DNA from 3 places in the Streptomyces sp. M2CJ-2 genome. Region 3 is predicted to be linked to each of the others. Evidence: riboswitches for the same ligand, from Rfam matches in the RefSeq annotation. Region 3 holds a riboswitch; each other region holds the start of a gene.
What was found. Region 3 has a riboswitch for cobalamin ahead of JL475_RS15305 (cobalamin biosynthesis protein). Riboswitches for the same ligand answer to the same signal wherever they lie in the genome.
Positions count from the first base shown of each region.

Region 1: it holds a riboswitch for cobalamin, as region 3 does, so the genes downstream of both, JL475_RS13880 (ribonucleoside-diphosphate reductase subunit alpha) here and JL475_RS15305 (cobalamin biosynthesis protein) in region 3, are expected to answer to the same signal.
Region 2: it holds a riboswitch for cobalamin, as region 3 does, so the genes downstream of both, JL475_RS28355 (energy-coupling factor ABC transporter permease) here and JL475_RS15305 (cobalamin biosynthesis protein) in region 3, are expected to answer to the same signal.

Region 1 covers NZ_JAESIF010000014.1:34,639-36,890, forward strand. Annotated here, with positions in the region: gene mctP (monocarboxylate uptake permease MctP) at 1-64, shown strand, start outside; gene JL475_RS13875 (GNAT family N-acetyltransferase) at 143-649, shown strand; cobalamin riboswitch at 688-858, shown strand; gene JL475_RS13880 (ribonucleoside-diphosphate reductase subunit alpha) at 983-2,252, shown strand, end outside.
Region 2 covers NZ_JAESIF010000050.1:10,182-12,433, reverse strand. Annotated here, with positions in the region: gene cbiQ (cobalt ECF transporter T component CbiQ) at 1-321, opposite strand, end outside; gene JL475_RS28360 (energy-coupling factor ABC transporter substrate-binding protein) at 328-681, opposite strand; gene JL475_RS28355 (energy-coupling factor ABC transporter permease) at 678-1,385, opposite strand; cobalamin riboswitch at 1,415-1,624, opposite strand; gene JL475_RS28350 (ABC transporter substrate-binding protein) at 1,800-2,252, shown strand, end outside.
Region 3 covers NZ_JAESIF010000016.1:85,501-87,752, forward strand. Annotated here, with positions in the region: gene JL475_RS15300 (cobyric acid synthase) at 1-175, opposite strand, end outside; gene JL475_RS15305 (cobalamin biosynthesis protein) at 172-1,137, opposite strand; cobalamin riboswitch at 1,260-1,400, opposite strand; gene JL475_RS15310 (hypothetical protein) at 1,553-1,774, opposite strand; gene JL475_RS15315 (inorganic phosphate transporter) at 1,818-2,252, opposite strand, start outside.

The sequences.
Region 1 (2,252 bases), on a different contig from region 3:
GGACGCGGGCGACCCGGGCGTCAAGGTGGAGCTCCCGCCGGCCACGGCCGGCAGCTCCCACTGACGCCCCGGGCACATCGGGTGACGGGCCGCCGGAGAAATCCGGCGGCCCGTTGTCGTATCCGTCCGGCACACTCGCACCATGGACATCGTCATCCGGCCGGTGGAGCCCGGCGAGTACGCGGAACTGGGTGAGATCACCGCGCAGGCCTACCTGCTGGACGGGCTGCTGGACTTCGGGGAGAGCGACGCGTACCTCGGCCGGCTCCGGGACGTGGCGGGGCGGGCGGCGGCCGCCGAGGTGCTGGTCGCCGTGGAGCGGGGGACGGTGCTGGGCGGGGTGACCTTCGTGCCGGGCCCCGGTCCGATGGCCGACATAGCGGGGCCGGACGAGGCGGAGATCCGGATGCTGGCGGTCGCCCGCGCGGGCCGGGGCCGGGGCGCCGGAGAGGCCCTGGTGCGCGCCTGCGTCGACCGGGCACGGGCGGTCGAGGGGTGCCGGCGGATCGTGCTGTCGACCCAGCGCACCATGCGCTCCGCCCACCGCGTCTACGAACGGCTGGGTTTCACCCGCACCCCCGAGCGCGACTGGAACCCGCTGCCGGACCTGGACGACATCATGCTGCTCACCTACGAGCTGACGCTCTGACATCACCGCGCTCCAGCACCACCCTGACACAAGATATGGGCCTGCTGGCGACAGACGGCACAAGATGTATGCTCATGCTTGCTGTCGCCGCAGGGGAATCCGGTGCGAATCCGGAACTGTCCCGCAACGGTGTACTTGTGCGTGTCCGCGTTTCCCGCGTGCCCGCACGGGCTTCAGTCCGAGGACCTGCCGACAGTGCGCCCGGCCGTCCGGTCCGGGTGCCTGACGTCCGGGCCTCGTGGGATGGGCCGGTGGACGCGAGGCGCGTGCGCGTGCCCGTGTGCTGCCCGCTGCCCTCGGCGAGGCCCCGTGCCGAGCGAGGGAGAGCCCCACGTGACCATCGCGCCAGCCGATCCTGCTTCAGCGGTCGGCCCGACCGACGCGAGCGACGGCCCCGGTGCCGCGTTGCTGCGGTCCCTGACCGGGCTGACCGCCGACCTCCCCGACGCCGACCCCGGCCGGGTCGCCGCCGCCGCGCTGCGCGGCCGGTCCGCCCACGCGGACGAGACCGAGCTGCGGGAACTGGCCACCGAGGCGGCAGCCGGGCTCATCTCCGAGGACCCCGCCTACTCCCGGCTCGCCGCACGACTGCTGACGCTCGGCATCCGTGCCGAGGCCGCCTCGCAGGGTGTCACGTCGTTCACCTCCTCGATCTCGACGGGCCACCGCGAGGGCCTCGTCGCGGACCGGACCGCCGAGTTCGTCCTGCTGCACGCGGCCCGTCTCGACGCGCTGATCGACCCCGACGCGGACGACCGTTTCGGCTACTTCGGCCTGCGCACCCTGCACAGCCGCTACCTGCTGCGGCACCCGGTCACCCGCAAGGTCGTCGAGACGCCGCAGCACTTCCTGCTGCGGGTCGCCGCCGGTCTCGCCGAGGACGACAGCGCCCGCTCGGTGGACGAGGTCGCCGCGCTGTACGAGCTGATGAGCCGCCTGGAGTACCTTCCCTCCTCCCCCACCCTGTTCAACTCCGGCACCCGGCACCCCCAGATGTCGTCCTGCTACCTCCTCGACTCCCCCAAGGACGAACTGGACTCCCTCTACGACCGCTACCACCAGGTGGCCCGCCTCTCCAAGCACGCCGGCGGCATCGGTCTGGCCTACTCCCGCGTCCGCTCCCGCGGTTCGCTGATCCGCGGCACCAACGGGCACTCCAACGGCATCGTCCCGTTCCTGAAGACCCTGGACGCCTCGGTCGCCGCCGTGAACCAGGGCGGCCGGCGCAAGGGCGCGGCGGCGGTCTACCTGGAGACCTGGCACTCAGACGTCGAGGAGTTCCTGGAGCTGCGCGACAACACCGGTGAGGACGCCCGCCGTACGCACAACCTGAACCTCGCGCACTGGGTACCGGACGAGTTCATGCGCCGGGTGAACGCCGACGCGCCGTGGTCGCTGTTCTCCCCGTCCGACGTCCCGGACCTGGTCGACCTGTGGGGCGAGGAGTTCGACGCTGCCTACCGGGCGGCCGAGGCGGCGGGTCTGGCGACGAGGACGCTCCCCGCGCGGGAGCTGTACGGGCGCATGATGCGCACCCTCGCCCAGACCGGCAACGGCTGGATGACCTTCAAGGACGCCGCCAACCGCACCGCCAACCAGACCG
Region 2 (2,252 bases), on a different contig from region 3:
CAGCAGCAACTCCCCGGCACGCGACGGCCCGTCGTCGGCCCAGGCCACGAACCCGTCCGGCCCGCCCACCTGCACCAGCAGCGTCAGCGCCCCGGTCACGCAGAAGCCCAGCGGCACCCGGTAGGCACGCCACAGCCGCCGGCCCGGCACCCCCGCCGGGCCCAGCAGCACCGCGAGCGCGGTCAGCAGCACCAGGGCCGCTCCCGGCCAGGGCGGCAGCGAGATCGCCAGCACGGTGAGCCCCAGCCCGAGCACGGCCTTGTCCACGGGATGACGGCGGCGCCAGCGACTGCTGTGCGCCGCCGCGTCGATCGGCAGCACGGGGGATCAGGCCCCGGGTCCCGCGTCGTCGAAGTCCGTCTCGGTGGCGACCCCTTGCGCCCGCTGCGCCCCCTGCCGGCGCCCCCGTCGCAGTCCGAAGTAGTACGCGAGCACGCCCGCGCCGATCGCCGCCTGGAGGGCGAACAGCGCCGACTCGATCTCCCCGGACGGCGGTTCGTACAGCGGCGAGAACCACGGCTCGTAGTCCGGGTCGATCTCGGTGATCGCCGCCTCCGCCTCCGCGTCGGCGCCCGCGAACGGCTCCTCCTTGTGATCGCCGAGCCCGAACACCAGCGGCACCACGGCGAGCACGGCCACCAGAAGCAGCAACAGGGAGTTGATCTTCGCGTTCCGGCTCATCGGGCCACCGCCTCGCCCGCGCCCGCCGACTTCTTCCCGAGCCCGGCCACCAGCACCCCGAGCCGGGTCAGTTCGCCCTTGCTGGACTGCACCAGCATGCGCATCACCAGCACCGTCAGCAGCCCCTCGCTCACCGCGAGCGGGATCTGCGTGACGGCGAAGATGGAGCCGAACTTGCCGAGCGCCCCCAGGAATCCGCTGCCCGGGTCGGGGAACGCGAGCGCCAGCTGCACACTCGTCACGCAGTACGTCGACAGGTCGGCGACGAACGCGCCGCAGAACACCGCGGCCATCAGCGGCGCCCCGTACCGCCGCGCCAGCCGGTAGACCCCGTACCCCGCCCACGACCCGACGACCGCCATCGAGAAGACGTTGGCGCCGAGCGTGGTCAGCCCGCCGTGGGCGAGCAACAGGGCCTGGAACAGCAGGGTGATGGTGCCCAGCACCGCCATGACCGGCGGCCGGAACAGGACGGCGCCCAGCCCGGTGCCGGTGGGATGGGAGCAACTCCCGGTCACCGAGGGCAGTTTCAGCGCGGACAGGACGAAGGTGAACGCTCCCGACGCGCCCAGCAGCAGCGTGCTCTCGGGATGTTCCCTGACCTCACGGGTGAGCGACCGGGCTCCGTGGACGACGAACGGCGCCGACGCGACGCCCCAGGCGACCGCGTGCGCCGGTGGTAGAAAACCCTCGGCTATGTGCATGGCTCAGCAGACCCTCTCCAGCACCTCGTGGATGGTTGACGCGCCTTGGCCGGTCTCCTGGCTGACGGGTACCACCGCCCGTGCTCCGCCTTCCCGGGTCCGAGGGGGACCCAGTGGCTGCCGTTCGGTCCTGTCGGGGGACAGGGCCTGGGGCCGGAGCCGGACTTCCCGATCACAGTGGCGAGGGCCGCACCGGCATCACACCGGATTTCCCGTTCACCAAGGCGTGGCGACAGTAGACCCCGTTTCGGCCCGCTGACAAGCACACCCGGGGGGCGCGGACGGCGCCCCGCAGCGCGTACCTCGCGGTCCCGGTCCGCCGAAGCGCGGGAATGAGGGGAGGGGGTGCTGGGCAGAACCCTGCTGCAACTAATATGCAACAACGAGATCCGGGCAGCAAAGGTGTGGAATTCGATGACGACCCGACGAATAAAGGGTGCCGCCGTCGCGGCGACCATGGCCGCCGCGGTCGCCGCCTGCTCGGCACCGACCGGCGGCACGGACGGCGCCGCGGGCGGCAGCGGGTCCGCCGAGTCCGTGGTGATCGGGGTCGCCTCCGAGCCGGACACCCTGAGCCCGCTGCTCGGCTACGGCAAGGACGGCAACTCCAAGATCTTCGACGGGCTGCTCGCCCGGGACGCCGACCTGGAACTCGAGCCCGCCCTGGCGAAGGCGCTCCCCGAGATCGCCGACGACGGCCGCACCTACACCTACACCCTGCGCCCGGGCGTGAAGTTCAGCGACGGCGAACCCCTCACCGCCGAGGACGTCGTCTACACGTACGAAACGGTCCTCGACGACAAGACCAACAACACCGCCAAGAGCGAACTCGACGCCGTCAAGGAGGTCAGGGCGGACGGCGACGAC
Region 3 (2,252 bases):
CCCGCCCGATCTCGGCGCCCTCGCGCGTCACGAACGAGTTCAGCGACATGTTCTGCGCCTTGAACGGCGCGACCTTGACACCCTGCCGTACCAGCCACCGGCAGATCCCGGCGGTCACGACGCTCTTGCCGGCGTCCGAGGTGGTACCGGCGACCAGCAGACCCCCACCGCTCATGACCTGTGCCCCTTCCCGGCGATCCGCGTACCGACGATCCGCGCTGCGGCACCGACGCCGAGCGCCAGCCAGCCGACGCGCCGCGAGAGCCGTACCGCCCGGTCGATGTCCGCCACGGCCACGGGACGGCCGGCGCCGTTGAGGACGGGCCGGTGTTCGACCCGCCCGGCGTAGGACAGCGTTCCGCCGAGCCGCACGCCGAGCGCGCCCGCGAAGGACGCCTCCACGGGGCCGGCGTTGGGGCTGGGGTGCTTCGCGGCATCCGCGCGCCACGCCCGGAGGGCGCCCCGCGGGTCCGGCCCGGCGACCGCGGCGAGTACGGCGGTCAGCCGCGCCCCGGGCCACCCGGCGACGTCGTCGAGGCGGGCGGAGGCCCAGCCGTAGCGCCGGTACCGGGGCGACTTGTGGCCGACCATGGCGTCCAGGGTGTTGACGGCCCGGAACCCGAGCAGTCCCGGCACCCCGGCGACGGCGCCCCACACCAGGGCGCCCACCACGGCGTCGGAGGTGTTCTCGGCGACGGACTCCACCACCGCGCGGGCGATCCCGTCGGCGTCCAGCGCCTGCGGATCCCGCCCGCACAGGTGCGGCAGCCGTGCCCGCGCCGCCTCGATGCCCTCGGCGGTCCCGGCCTGAAGGGCCCGCCCGATGGTGCGGGCCTCGACCGCCAGCGACGTCCCGCCGACGACGGCCCAGGTGGCGGCGCCGGTCAGGGCGACCGAGGCGGCGGGGGAGGAGCGTACGCACCGGGTGGCAAGGCTCCCCAGAGCGACGGCCCCACCGACGCAGACGGCGGTGTGCAACGCGCCCCGGCCGCGGTCGTCCCGCCACAGCATCCGTTCCACGGCAGCCGCGGCCCGCCCGAAAGCGGCGACCGGATGCCCCCGGCGGGGATCGCCGAGAAGCAGGTCGCCGAGGAGGCCGGCGGCGGCGCCGTACGCGAACTCGCGATCGGCACCCACGGGTTCAGCCGGTGGGGGATCCGGTGGAGATGTCCGCCCCGAGCCGGGGTGGGGCGTCGCTGGTCGACCTCGACGGGCAGCCGGGCATGGTGATATGTCCTCACTCAGGGTGTCCACGCCCTGGTTCGACGAGACCGGCGGTGAGAGTTCCTGGCTCCCGGGGTGTTCACCCCGGTGACAGTGGCGGGACCGCGCCGGACTTCCACCGGCTTCCTCTCCTGCCGCCGCATTGGCATTCGGCAGTCCACCACGGTCCGGAAGAACCGTCAACCTGCCTTTGACCTGCGAGGCTGAAGTGTGCTGAGGCCCACAGAGGGGTTCCGGTGGGGGAACGCGAACGGGCGGTGCGGGGCGCGAAGCCCCGCACCGCCCGTCGGACGGAGACGACCCTGATCAGGCCGTGATCAAGCCATGATCAGGCCATGATCAGATAGATCCCGTACGCCACCGCCGCCGTGCAGGCCGCGAAGCAGGCGTAGGCGCCGGCGACCGCCAGGGCCGCGGACCGGCCCTGGGCCACGGCCCGCTCATGGCGGGACAGGCCGACGATGCCGAGGGTGAACAGGGCCACCAGGGCCACGGTGACCACGAGGCTGACGCCGAAGACGGAACCGAGGGCCGCCCAGTCGATCTTCATGGTGCTCTTCTTCCTTCGTGTCTTCCTTCGTGCCGAGGCGCGGTCAGACGGTGGTCTTGGCGGCCGGGTCGGTGGGGGCCGGGGCCGGGATGGTGGCCGAGAGCTCCTCGGCCGGGCTGCCGGCCGGGGGCGGGGTCACCGCGGCCATGGCGGCGGTCACCACGCCGGCCGGCTCCTCGGCGGTGGCGGCCGAACCGTCGGCGGCATCGTGGTCGTTGACGTTGGTGTGGTCGACGATCTCCCGCCGGGAGATCTTCCAGATCGCCGCGCTGGAGGCGACCAGGAAGACGGCGACGACGGCGGTGCCCCAGCTGCCGGCTCGGCAGACCAGTTCGGCGATGGCCCCGACCAGGGCCGCCGCCGGCAGCGTCAGGCCCCAGGCGACGAACATCCGGGTGGCCGTCGACCAGCGGACGACACCGCCCTTGCGGCCCAGGCCCGCACCCATCACGGCACCGGAGACCGAGTGCGTGGTGGA